4 regions of the Variovorax pasteuri genome follow, and region 1 is predicted to be linked to each of the others. Evidence: predicted binding sites of a transcription regulator. Region 1 holds the regulator's gene; each other region holds the start of a gene.

Region 1 (3,204 bases):
CGACGTTGTCGAACGCCTGGCCGAAGTAGCTCTCGTAGCTTTCCTGCTCCACGTAGCCGATGTGCGGAGTGCAGATGCAGTTCTCCAGCCGAAGCAGCGCGTGGCCCTGCAGCGGCGGCTCGCTCTCGAACACGTCGATGGCAGCCAGTCCCGGGCGGCCGCGGTTGAGTGCGGCGAGCAGGGCGTCGGCTTCGACCAGTTCGGCGCGCGAGGTGTTGACGAACAGCGCCGTCGGCTTCATGCGGGAGAGGTCTTCCAGCGTGATGAGGCCGTTGGTCTCTTCGTTGAGCCGCAGATGCACCGACAGAACGTCGGCGGCGGCGAAGAATTCATGGCGATTCTGCGCGACCTGGAAGCCGTCGGATCGGGCCTTGGCGCAGCTGGCTTCACGCCCCCAGATCACGACCTGCATGCCGAACGCCTGACCGTAGCGCGCCACGAGTTGGCCGATGCGGCCATAGCCCCAGATGCACAGCGTCTTGCCCTTGAGCACGGAGCCGAGTCCGAAATTGGGTGGCATCGACGCCGACTTGAGCCCGGATTGCTGCCACGCGCCGTGCTTGAGGTTGCTGATGTACTGCGGCAGCCGGCGCATGGCGGCCATGATGAGTGCCCAGGTGAGTTCGGCAGGCGCTTGCGGAGAGCCGGAACCCTCGGCCACTGCCACGCCGCGCTCGGTACATGCCGCGACGTCGATGTGGCCGGCGACGCGCCCGGTCTGCGAAATGAGCTTGAGCTTGGGCAGCTTTTCGATGAGCTGGCGAGAAATCTGGGAGCGCTCGCGAATCAGCACGATCACATCGGCGTCCTTGAGGCGAACCGACAGTTGCCCGATGCCTTTCACCGTGTTGGTGTAGACCTTGGCCGCGTACGCGTCCAGCTTGGCGGCGCAGCGCAATTTGCGCACCGCGTCCTGGTAGTCGTCGAGGATCACAATGTTCATGGCGTGCCATTGTGCCTCGCAGCATTGGCATGTCGCACCAGTGAACGTTTGGATACCCGGCCCGCGGCGGCTTCCGGGCCCCTCCGCAGAGGCGTTTTGCGTCAGTGCAGCCGCGTCGAGCGGTGGACCGTGGCCAGGGTTTCTGCGGCTTCGAGCGCGGCCAGCCGGTCGAGCTCGTCGCACACGTCGGCCATGCGCCCGGAGATCACGACGCGGTTGTTGCGCTGCTGGCCTTTGCCCTCGACCACGCGAACCACGCGCAGGGGGCGTGCAGGGGCCGTGGCAACCTCGGGCGCCGTGGCGTTGCTGCCGACGCGGGTGGTGCAAGCGGGGCGCACGGCCACGTAGCGCAATCCGGCGGACGTGTCGTTGGCGTCGAGCCGATCCCTGGCGTGGGGTCGGCGCGCCGGAATCAGGCGGTTGGCCAGCGATTGCAGCGGCATCCAGAAATCAGCGATGGCGAGAAGGGCGATTCCCATGTGAACTCCAAAAAAGTATGAGGTTGAACACAGGCAGGATTTCTTGAATCGGCCGCGACAGGGTGATGGCGACTTCGCGCCATACGCCCGCCACCTGTTGCGGCCGGATGAGGTGCTGTTGCCAGCAGGCCATGGGCCTACATGAGCATGGTGTTGCGGATGAGCCCGACCGCGAGGCCTTCGATTTCGAAGGGCTCGCCCGGCTGCACGATGATGGTCGGGTAGTCGGGGTTTTCGGCGTGCAGCTCGATGACCTGCTTGTTGCGCTTGAGGCGCTTGACGGTCACTTCTTCGCCCAGCCGCGCAACCACGATTTGCCCGTTGCGTGCTTCCTTGGTGGCCTGCACGGCGAGCAGGTCGCCGTCCATGATGCCGGCGTCGCGCATCGACATGCCGCGCACCTTCAGCAGGTAGTCGGGCTGGCGCTGGAACAGCGTGTTCTCGACGTAGTAGGTCTGGTCGACATGCTCTTGCGCCAGGATGGGCGAGCCGGCTGCGACACGACCGATGAGCGGCAGCGCCAGCTGGGCCATGCCAGGCAGCGAGAGCGAGAACTGGCCGCCTTCGCGGTGGCGCGTTTCGTTGAGCGAGCGCAGGGCGTCGCCCTTGAGGCGAATGCCGCGCGAGGTGCCGCTGACGAGTTCGATCACGCCCTTGCGGGCCAGCGCCTGAAGGTGTTCTTCGGCGGCATTGGCCGACTTGAACCCCAGTTCGTTGGCGATTTCGGCGCGCGTGGGTGGCGCACCGGTGCGTGCGATGGCGCTCTGGATCAAGTCCAGGATCTGCTGCTGGCGGGCTGTAAGCTTCACGGCGAACTGCATGTGTGGTTCCTTGCGGCACTGGGTAGATATCCAGTAGCTGTATTTTTAACCAGTTTTTAAAAGTTGACAAGTCATGGTCAATTCCCCTTTGCCTGACGTGCGCCGCGTGGTGGTGCTGGGTACCGGCGGCACCATCGCTGGCAAGGCTGCCAGCAGCGGTGACAACATCGGCTACACCGCAGGGCAGGTGGGCGTGGCCGACCTGCTGGGCGGCATCGAGCCGCCCGCTGGAGTGACGCTGGTCGCAGAGCAGGTGGCGCAACTCGACAGCAAGGACATGTCCTTCGAGGTCTGGCAGAAGCTGGCGCAGCGCTGCGCGCATTGGCTCGCGCAGCCTGACGTAGCGGGCATTGTGATCACGCACGGCACGGACACGCTCGAGGAAACGGCCTTTTTCCTGCACAGCGTGTTGGCGGCGACCAAGCCGGTCGTGCTGACCTGCGCGATGCGACCCGCGACCGCGCTGGCGCCCGATGGACCCCAGAACGTCCGGGACGCCATCGGCGTTGCCGTCACTGCAGGCGCGCGGGGCGTGACGGCGGTGTGCGCTGGAACCATCCACAGCGGTCTGGACATCCAGAAGACCCACACCTACCGGCTGGAAGCCTTTGCGTCAGGCGATGCCGGGCCGGTGGGCTATGTGGAGGAAGGGGAAGTGCGCCTGGTCCGGGCATGGCCCGAAGCGGCTGTGTCTCGCAGGGCGAAGATCTTCGACGCCAGCGGCTTGCGGTGGCCTCGCGTCGAGATCGTCATGAGCTACGCGGGTGCCAGTGGCGCGCTGATCGACGCGCTCGTCCAGTCCAACGGTGCTGAGCCGCCGCGAGGACTGGTGCTCGCGGCAACCGGCAACGGCACGCTGCACCATTCGCTCGAAGAAGCCGCGCTGAAGGCTCAGGCCGAAGGTGTGGCGGTGATTCGTGCCACGCGATGCATGAACGGGCGCATCCTGCCGAAGGCAGGC
Region 2 (3,204 bases), 320 kb from region 1:
CACGGGTCGGTTTCCAGCGTGCGCAGCCTCAGCCAGCTCACGGGCGCGGCCAGCGTGGTGAGGGCGAGCTTTTCGGACAACAGGCGGCGCAGGTGCGCCATGTCCTGCGTGGGCTCGGCGGTGCGCACGGTGAGCTGCTGGTGCGGCGGCAGGTTCACGCCGTTGAAGCGCTTGAGGTCGAGCGTCCATTGCAGCTCGAGCGCGCGCGCACCGCGTTGGCGTGCGCGCAGCCAGATCTGCAGGGCCGACAGCAGCCGGTTGGCCGACCACATGAGTTCGGGTCCGGTCTCGGCCAGCGCGGGCAGCTCCAGCTTCTGCTCGAACACGTCGGGCAGCGTGAGCCAGGCGTGGCTTTCGGGGCGCAGGCCCCAGGCGGCGTCGAGCGCCACGCGCAGTTCCGCGCCGAAGCGCCGCGTGAGGCCGCCACGCGGCAGCGCCGCCACGTCGCCCCAGGTGCGGCAGCCCAGGCGCGCGAGCAGGTCGAGGTGGCCGTGGGCGGCCGTCAGCGTGTCCAGCGGCAGGCCGGCCGGAATCTCCCTGGGACGGCGCTCTTCGCGCGCGAACAGGCGCAGCCGCGCCAGCGCTATGAGGCTGGTGGCGCCCTGGGCGCCCAGCATGCGCGCGCCGGGCACGGGGTTGGACGCGAGCAACTGCCGCATCAGCGGGGTCCGGCCGCCCCACAGGCGTTCGCAGGCGGAGACCTCGAGCATCAGTGCCTCGTCCTGCCAGGCGACGTGGGGCGTGTACTGCAGCGCCCACCAGCCCAGGGCTTCAGGCGTGGGCAGGGCCACGACATCGGTGGCGCGGGCGGCATCGGGGGTGTCAGGGGTATCGGGGGTATCGGCCTCAAGCGACCACTGCAAGGCGATCCAGTGCATCCTGGCCTCCCTTCCATGCGTCGATGCGCACCACGGTGGCCGAGGTGGCCGTCGCGCCGGCGGGCACCGTGCCCTGCTGCTGCAAACGCAGCTTGCGCCGCAGCCGGGCGGCGGCCAGCAGCGCGGTCATGCGCGCGTTGCGCGCCGGCAGCATCACCGGCGCGGCCAGCGGCGGGCCGCGGCGCTTGAGGATGTGCAGTTCGATCTGCGACGCGTCGGCCTCGCAGCGATCGGCGCTGATGCGCAGGCGCGCGGGCGAGGCCGACAACGCGACCGATTCGGGCCGGCACACGAACAGCAGCAGCTCATGCTGTGCAGCCGCCAGCTGCAGCCGCCGCAGCTCGCCCACCCGCGCCTGCGGCAGCCACGCCACGACGGCCGCCACGTCCGCGCAGCGCAGCGCCTGCTCGCAGGCCCAGAGGCGCGCGGGCGCCGCCTCGCTCTTGACGCACATCAGCGATTCCACCGGCAGCCCCTGGGCCGCAAGCGACGCCCCGCAAGGCTCGTAGGGCGGTCCGATCAGCACCACCGGCCCGCCGCGCGCCTGCACGGCCTGCGCCAGCGCGGGCAGCAACAGCTGCCACACATGCGCTTCGGGCGAGGCTTGCAGCAGCTCCGTCATGGCCCCGACCGGCCAGCCGCCGCCCGGCAACTCGGCGTCGAGCGCGGCGTGGCCGGTGGCCACGACCTGCGCATCGGCCAGGCCCAGCTCGTCGGCATGCCAGACGCCGCGGCCCGCGGCGGCGGAAAAGGAGTCGAGGAAAGGAAGGCCCATGGTGAAGACTGCCAGCTGTACTTTGATAAAGGGGTATCCCTTTGACTCCAGCAACCGTAAAACTACTGGATGAATATACAGATGTTAGCGCCAACGGTGGCCAAGGACCACCCCCACATTGGGCAGTGTTGAAGCCCTTGACTGGTGTCGGGCGAGCAGGCGTGAGTTCGCCCTGGCCAAGCGCTGGGCCAAGGCCTATGACGCGGCGCGCGGCGGGCTTTCGCGACCTGGGGGGGACACCGGCGAGGTGTTCTTCGACGTGCGGCCGACTTGCGTCTTGAGCCTGCGGCCGCTGGCAGGGATGGCTGCGGCGATCAGCGCACGCTGCGAGTTCAGTCCTCGGACTTGGCCATGGCCAGCAGGCTCATGCCTATCACTCCGACGACAACACCTGCAAAAAAAGAGGCTACGGCAATGCCAATGATGAGCATGACTTGCAAAACCTCAGGTGAGACTGGACATGATTCTAAAAGGTGCTAACCGGGTTGCCGTACCTGCGACACACGAGGAATTGTTCATGGGTCTGATGACGTGTGGAACGCGCATCGGCAGGTTGCCGATCATTTCTCATCGTCCGGACAGATCGAAGATCAACGTCGCAATATGTAACTTGGTTGACCTTGGCCAGGAACGGTTTCAGGGTTTGGCATTGCCAGTAATGCCATAAAGGCAGCCGGTCGAAGCAACAATTATCAACGGACGCGCTGCAAGGCGGGTTGGCAGTCAAAGCTGCAACAGAGGGGTGAAAGCGGGTTTGTTTGCCGCTGACGGCCAACCGGCGTGGCGGTGATCGTCAACCGGCCAGCACGATGTCGGCAGCGGGCACCGCGCGAATCGGCACGCCGAAGCTCGTGATGTCCGACAGCGTGGCGTTGTGGTGCGCCCGAATCTGCGCGCCCGTGGCATGCGGCTTGTCGTGCGAGGTGTGCGCGTCGGCGGCCAGCACCACCTCGTAGCCCAGCGCGGCGGCGCGGCGCGTGGTGGTGTCCACGCAGAACTCCGACGAGTAGCCGCAGATCACCACCCGCTTCACGCCCTGGTCCGACAGCCAGGCTTCGAGCGGCGTGCGCAGGAACGAGTCGGGCGTGGTCTTGCGGATCTTCGCGTCGCGCGAGTCGGTGTTCAGCGCGCTGGCGAGCTGCCAGCGCTCGGAGTCGAACTCCAGGTCCACCGCGTTCTCATGCTGGATGAAGGCGACCGGCACGCCGCTCGCGCGGGCGCGTTCGGTGAGCGCGTTGATGCGCTGCATCACTTCTTCGGCTTCATGGGGACGCGGCAGGTCGTCGCACAGACCGCGCTGGACATCGATGACAAGGATGGCAGTTTTCATGGCGCCCATCGTAGCCGCCCGCTTCAGTTCCAGGCACTCACCTCGAGCCGTACTTTTCCGCTGATGCCGGGCGCGGCCGGCGCGGCGCCCAGGCTCGACAGCGGCACCACGAACTGCAGCTTGCCACCGGCCAGCTGCCTTGGGCTGATCGGCAGCGAGGCCTTGCCTGCCGTGTCGGTCTGCCAGCCGTACTTGACGCTCCAGTCCTGCGCCGCATCGTC
Region 3 (3,204 bases), on a different contig from region 1:
CACGGCCAGCCGGTCGTGGCGGTGCTGTCGCGCATCGGCAAGGTCGCGGCGGCGGTCACGGCCACTGTGCTGCTGGAGCGCTTCGGCGTGCGGGCCATCGTGTTCACGGGTGTCGCGGGCGGGCTGGCGCCGGGCGTGAACGTGGGCGACGTGGTGGTGGCGACCGAACTGCTGCAGCACGACATGGACGCCTCGCCGATCTTTCCGAAGCACGAGGTGCCGTTGATGGGCCTGTCGCGCTTTGCGGCGGACGCTGCAATCAGCGACGCACTGTCGGATGTCGTCGAGGGCGTGCTGCGCGACCCGGTGGCGTTGATCGGGCAGGCCGGCGTCGACGAGTTCGGCCTGTCGTCGCCGAAGGTGCACCGCGGCCTGCTGGTGAGCGGCGACCGCTTCGTGTCGACCACGGCCGAGAGCGCGGCGCTGCAGCGCGAGCTGCCCGACGCGCTGGCCGTCGAGATGGAAGGCGCGGCGGTGGCGCAGGTGTGCCACGACTACGGCGTGCCCTTCGCGGCGATGCGCACGATTTCCGACCGGGCCGACGACGCTGCGCATGGCGACTTCGCGCGCTTCGTCGCCGTGGTCGCGAGCCGCTACAGCCTGGCGCTGGTCGACGCGTGGCTGGCCACGCTGCCTTCTTCCGACAGCGCGGCTACTTGAGCCAGCCGCGCCGGCGGAAGTACCACATCGGCACCAGCGCGCTGGCGGCCATCAGCACGATGGCGTAGGGGTAGCCCATGGCCCAGTCGAGCTCGGGCATGAACTTGAAGTTCATGCCGTAGATGCTCGCGATCAGCGTGGGCGGCAGCAGCGCCACGCTGGCCACCGAGAAGATCTTGATGGTCTTGTTCTGGTTGATGTTGATGAAACCGACGGTCGCATCCATCAGGAAGTTGATCTTGTCGAACAGGAAGGCCGTGTGGTTGTCCAGCGACTCGATGTCGCGCAGGATCTGGCGCGCTTCCTCGAACTGTTCGGCGTTGAGCATCTTGCTGCGCATCATGAAGCTCACGGCGCGGCGCGTGTCCATCACGTTGCGGCGGATGCGCCCGTTCAAGTCTTCCTGCCGCGCAATGGCGCCGAGCACCTCGCCGGCCAGCTCGTCGCTGACGTTGCCCGAGAGCACCTTCTTGCCGGCGACCTCGAGCTCGTCGTAGATGTTCTCCAGCGTGTCGGCCGAATACTCGGCGTCGGCGTCGAAGAGCTTGAGCATCACTTCTTTCGCGTCTTCGATCAGCCCCGGCGCGCGGCGCGCGCGCATGCGCAGCAGGCGGAACACGGGCACGTCCTCGTCGTGGATCGAGAACAGCACGCCGCGGCTGCGCAGGTCGGTGTTGTGCTGGTTCAGGATGAAGGCCACGCGCACGGTGCGCGGGTCTTCGTCGTCGTCGATCAGGAAGTCGGAGCGGATGTGCAGCTCGCCGTTGTCTTCCTCGTAGAAGCGGGCCGATTCCTCGATGTCCTCGTCCATCGCATCTTCGGGAATCGACAGGCCGTAGTACTGCTTGATCCAGCGCTTCTCTTCGAGCGTGGGCGACTCGAGGTCGACCCAGATCGGATGGAACTTGGAGAGCTCTTCGAGCGACTCGATCTCTTCCTGGACGAGGCGGCCGTTGGCGAGCGTAAAGATGTTGAGCATGGGCTCACTCCCGGGTGTGACTGACTGAAACGTGGGGCGGGGGGAGGGGCGCTTTCAATTCCCGGGCCCGACGCGCGCGAAAAGCGGGTCAGTGAAAGGGAGTTGAAAGCTGCCGAGACGGGGCGGTTTCCATGGGAAGAATCTCTGGTTGCAGCGAGGCGCGATTATGTCACCGGCCATATGACGGTCGCCGGTCGGACTGGACGGGCATACAGTAAAGTCGGGCGCATGCAGACCGCTGCGCCCCTTGCTTTTCCCGCCGCGCCGAAGACCCAGGCCGAGCGCCTGGCCGCCGCACTGTCGACACTCAACGAGGCGCAGCGCGCGGCGGTCGAGCATGGCGTGGGCGCTGCCATCGGCGAGGTCGATACCCATGTCGCCGAACGCGACGAACGGCCGCTGCTCGTCATTGCCGGCGCCGGCTCGGGCAAGACCAGCACGCTGGCGCACCGCGTGGCGCACCTCATCGCCGGCGGCGTGGATCCGCAGCGCCTGCTGCTGCTGACCTTCTCGCGCCGGGCCGCGCAGGAAATGGAACGCCGCGCGGGGCAGGTGCTGGCCAGGGTGCTCGGCCTGAAGTCCGAAGCACCGCCCGTGCTCCCATGGGCCGGCACCTTCCACGGCATCGGCGCGCGGCTGCTGCGCGAATACGCCCCGCAGATCGGGCTGGACGAGAACTTCACCATCCACGACCGCGGCGATGCCGAAGACCTGATGGGGCTGGTGCGCCATGAACTCGGGCTGTCGTCCACCGTGAACCGCTTTCCGCGCAAGGGCACCTGCCTGTCGATCTATTCGCGCTGCGTGAACACGCGCGCGCCGCTGGCGCAGGTGCTCAAGGAGTCCTTTCCCTGGTGCGCCGAGTGGGAGGCCGAACTCAAGAAGCTGTTCGGCGCGTACGTCGAGGCCAAGCAGCAGCAGAACGTGCTCGACTACGACGACCTGCTGCTCTATTGGGCCGAAATGGCCGCCGAGCCCGCGCTGGCCGCGCAGATGGGCGCACGCTTCGACCATGTGCTGATCGACGAATACCAGGACACGAACCTGCTGCAGGCGTCGATCCTGCTGGGGCTCAAGCCCGACGGGCGCGGCGTGACGGTGGTGGGCGACGACGCGCAGTCGATCTATTCGTTCCGCGGCGCCACGGTGCGCAACATCCTCGACTTTCCCACGCAGTTCACGCAAGCCGCGCGCGTGGTCACGCTGGAGCGCAACTACCGCTCGACGCAGCCCATCCTCGACGTGTCGAACCGCGTGATCGCGCAGGCAGCCGAGCGCCACGCCAAGACGCTGTGGACCGACAAGCCCTCGGCCGGCAAGCCGATGCTGGTGCTGGTGGCCGACGAGGCAGGGCAGGCGCGCTGGGTGGCCGACAAGGTGCTGGCGCACCGCGAGGGCGGGCTGGCGCTGAAGTCGCAGGCGGTGCTGTTTCGCACCTCGTCGCACAGCGCGGGGCTCGAGCTGGAGCTGGCGCGGCGCAACATTCCGTTCGTGAAATTCGGCGGACTCAAGTTCCTGGAGGCCTCGCACGTGAAAGACCTGCTCGCGGTGCTGCGCTTTGCGCA
Region 4 (3,204 bases), on a different contig from region 1:
GGCAACTGCAGCATCTCGGGCACGCTCGCACAGGCGCAGCCCGGCACCTCCAAGAACATGTACGGCCTGAAGTTCACTGCGGTCGATGCCAATGCCGACGGCAAGGATGCCTGCAAGCTCACGGCCGTATTGCCCTATTCGGGGCCCGCCGCCATCGTGCTGCTGCCCGCGGGCAACTTCGACAGCAACGGCTATTTCCGCAGCATCTTCTTCATGGTGAAGACGACCACCGGCGCAACCCTGTCGGCGGCGCTGCGCAAGCAGCCGTAACGCGCAACGGCCAAGGCGCAGGGGCCCGAAGGGTTCAGCCCGGGATCTTCTCCAGGCAGTAGCCCAGCCCGCGCACCGTCGCGATGCGCACCGGGCCCTTCTCGATCTTCTTGCGCAGGCGGTGGATGTACACCTCGATGGCGTTCAGGCTCACCTCCTCGCCCCATTCGCACAGGCGGTCGACCAGCTGGTCCTTGCTCACCAGCCGGCCGGCGCGCTGCAGCAGCACCTCGAGCAGGCCGAGTTCGCGCGCCGACAGCTCGACCATCTTGCCGTCGATGGTGGCCACGCGGCCGCCCTGGTCGTACACCAGCGGGCCGTGGCGGATGGTGTTGCTGGTGGTGCCCATGCCGCGCCGCGTGAGGGCGCGAACGCGCGCCTCGAGCTCCTGCAGGCTGAAGGGCTTGGCCATGTAGTCGTCGGCGCCGTGGTCCAGGCCCTTGACGCGTTCTTCCACGCTGTCGGCCGCGGTGAGCACCAGCACCGGCAGCTGCGAGCCGCGCGCGCGCAGGCGCTTGAGGATCTCGATGCCGTGCAGGCCGGGCAGCCCGAGGTCGAGGATCAGCAGGTCGAACTCGTCATGGGTCATGAGCGCGGTGTCGGCCTGCGAACCGTTGGCCACGTGGTCGACCGCCGCGCCCGAGGTGCGCAGGCTGCGCAGCAGGGCATCGGCGAGCACCTGGTCGTCTTCGGCAATCAGAATCCGCATGAGGCACCTCCGGCCGGTTTCGGGCGCCGTGCCGGCGCCGTTCACATTTGTCTCTGCGGCGGAGTCTACGCGGCTGTATAGGCTTCCAGACCGATGGTTACCACGGTGGCGATGTCGTTGCCCACGCTGTTTCTGAACTCTCGCTCGGCCTGCGTCACCGCGCTTCGGAAGGCGTCGAGCCAGGCCAGGCCGTCGGCCGTGAACAGCACGCGCCGCGCCCGCGCGTCCAGCGGGTCGGGCCCGCGCGTGACCAGCCCCCAGGCCTCGCACTGGTCGACCAGCGCCCCCATCGCCTGCTTGGTCATGCCGGCGCGCTCGGCCAGTTCGGTCAGGCGCGAGCCCTCGCGCGCCAGGTGCCGCGTGATGTGGATGTGCGCCGCGCTCACCTGCGCGCGCGCCGCGAGGTTCGACAGCGCCAGCGGCACGTCGACGTCGTGCGCCATCAGTTCGAGCACGCGCGCGTCGAAACGGCGCATGGCATGGCCGAGCAGGCGGCCCAGGTGGGTCTGGCGCCAGGCGTCGGTGTCGGGCGGAAAAGCGGCTTCGGACATGGCGTCAAATGGTAAAGCAAACTGATCAAAAAATGGGTTTACTCAAACCAATGAGCCCCTACACTACTGTTCAAGCATCCAGCCTGTGGTTAAAGGCAGATCGGATGAAACCTCACACAAACCGTTAATATTCAAGGAGATTTCCACATGGACGCAGTTGTCAAGGGCGCAAGCATCTCGGTCGCCAACAGTGAAAAGGCCAAGGCCCTGCAGGCCGCGTTGGCGCAGATCGAAAAGCAGTTCGGCAAGGGCACGATCATGCGGCTCGGCGAAGGCGAGGCGCTCGAGGACATCCAGGTGGTCTCCACCGGTTCGCTGGGCCTGGACATCGCCCTGGGCGTCGGCGGCCTGCCGCGCGGCCGCGTGATCGAAATCTACGGCCCTGAATCGTCGGGCAAGACCACGCTCACGCTGCAGGTCATCGCCTCCATGCAGAAGCAGGCCGGCACCTGCGCCTTCGTCGACGCCGAGCACGCGCTCGACGTGCAGTACGCCCAGAAGCTCGGCGTGAACCTGTCCGACCTGCTGATCAGCCAGCCCGACACCGGCGAACAGGCGCTCGAAATCGTCGACTCGCTGGTGCGCTCGGGCGCCGTGGACCTGATCGTCATCGACTCGGTCGCCGCGCTCACGCCCAAGGCCGAAATCGAAGGCGAAATGGGCGACTCGCTGCCCGGCCTGCAGGCCCGCCTGATGAGCCAGGCGCTGCGCAAGCTCACCGCCACCATCAAGAAGACCAACTGCATGGTCATCTTCATCAACCAGATCCGCATGAAGATCGGCGTGATGTTCGGTTCGCCCGAAACCACCACCGGCGGCAACGCGCTGAAGTTCTACGCCTCGGTGCGCCTGGACATCCGCCGCATCGGCACCATCAAGAAGGGCGACGAGGCCATCGGCAACGAAACCAAGGTGAAGGTGGTGAAGAACAAGGTCAGCCCTCCGTTCAAGACGGCGGAGTTCGACATCCTGTTCGGCGAGGGCATCAGCCGCGAAGGCGAGATCATCGACATGGGCGTCACCGCCAAGATCGTCGACAAGTCGGGTGCCTGGTACGCCTACAACGGCGAAAAAATCGGCCAGGGCCGCGACAACGCCCGCGAGTTCCTGCGCGAGAACCCCGAGCTGTCGCGCGAGATCGAGAACAAGGTGCGCGAGTCGCTGGGCATCCCGCTGCTGGCCGCCGACGCCGGCGCCACGCCCGAGAAGCCGCAGAAGGCCGCCAAGGCGGACAAGGCCGAGAAGGCAGACAAGGGCGAATAAGACCCCGCGCGGCTCCGCGGCCTCATGCGGGGCCGCGCGAGCGACCCCGCATGGCATTCAACGCCCCCTCCCTCAAAGGCCGCGCCCTGCGCCTGCTGAGCCAGCGCGAGCATTCGCGCCTGGAACTGGAGCGCAAGCTGGCAAAGCACGAAGAAGAGCCCGGCACGCTGGCCAAGGCGCTCGACGAGCTGGCCGCCAAGGACTTCATCAGCGAGCCGCGCGTGGTGGCCTCGGTGCTCAACCAGCGTGCGGCCCGTTCGGGCGCGTTGCGGGTGAGGCAGGAGCTGCAGGCCAAGGGCATCGCGCCCGAGGCCATCGCGCAGGCGGTGGCCGGCTTGCAGGAAACGGAAGTCGAACGCGCCACGGCCCTGTGGCGCCGCCGTTTCGACGCTCCGCCCGCCGATGCGAAGG

Evidence for each region. The regulator LexA, encoded in region 1, represses DNA repair genes until DNA is damaged. The targets are predictions, from matches to a motif close to ACTGTATNNNNATACAGT.
Region 2: imuA (translesion DNA synthesis-associated protein ImuA) is a predicted target of LexA. The motif match lies at 1,718-1,735, and genes of this name have one in related genera.
Region 3: ACSFBM_RS32020 (ATP-dependent helicase) is a predicted target of LexA. The motif match lies at 1,838-1,855, and genes of this name have one in related genera.
Region 4: recA (recombinase RecA) is a predicted target of LexA. The motif match lies at 1,596-1,613, and genes of this name have one in related genera.

Annotation. Positions count from the first base shown of each region.
Region 1 is NZ_JBPJZS010000001.1:1,474,994-1,478,197, forward strand. It holds gene ACSFBM_RS06955 (D-2-hydroxyacid dehydrogenase family protein) at 1-943, opposite strand, end outside; gene ACSFBM_RS06960 (hypothetical protein) at 1,045-1,422, opposite strand; gene lexA (transcriptional repressor LexA) at 1,560-2,243, opposite strand; gene ACSFBM_RS06970 (asparaginase) at 2,317-3,204, shown strand, end outside.
Region 2 is NZ_JBPJZS010000001.1:1,153,538-1,156,741, reverse strand. It holds gene ACSFBM_RS05475 (Y-family DNA polymerase) at 1-878, opposite strand, end outside; gene imuA (translesion DNA synthesis-associated protein ImuA) at 847-1,653, opposite strand; gene ACSFBM_RS05465 (cysteine hydrolase family protein) at 2,447-2,983, opposite strand; gene ACSFBM_RS05460 (esterase/lipase family protein) at 3,007-3,204, opposite strand, start outside.
Region 3 is NZ_JBPJZS010000014.1:124,370-127,573, reverse strand. It holds gene ACSFBM_RS32030 (5'-methylthioadenosine/adenosylhomocysteine nucleosidase) at 1-660, shown strand, start outside; gene corA (magnesium/cobalt transporter CorA) at 653-1,639, opposite strand; gene ACSFBM_RS32020 (ATP-dependent helicase) at 1,868-3,204, shown strand, end outside.
Region 4 is NZ_JBPJZS010000007.1:324,051-327,254, forward strand. It holds gene ACSFBM_RS24655 (hypothetical protein) at 1-270, shown strand, start outside; gene ACSFBM_RS24660 (response regulator) at 305-979, opposite strand; gene ACSFBM_RS24665 (MarR family winged helix-turn-helix transcriptional regulator) at 1,045-1,530, opposite strand; gene recA (recombinase RecA) at 1,678-2,793, shown strand; gene recX (recombination regulator RecX) at 2,844-3,204, shown strand, end outside.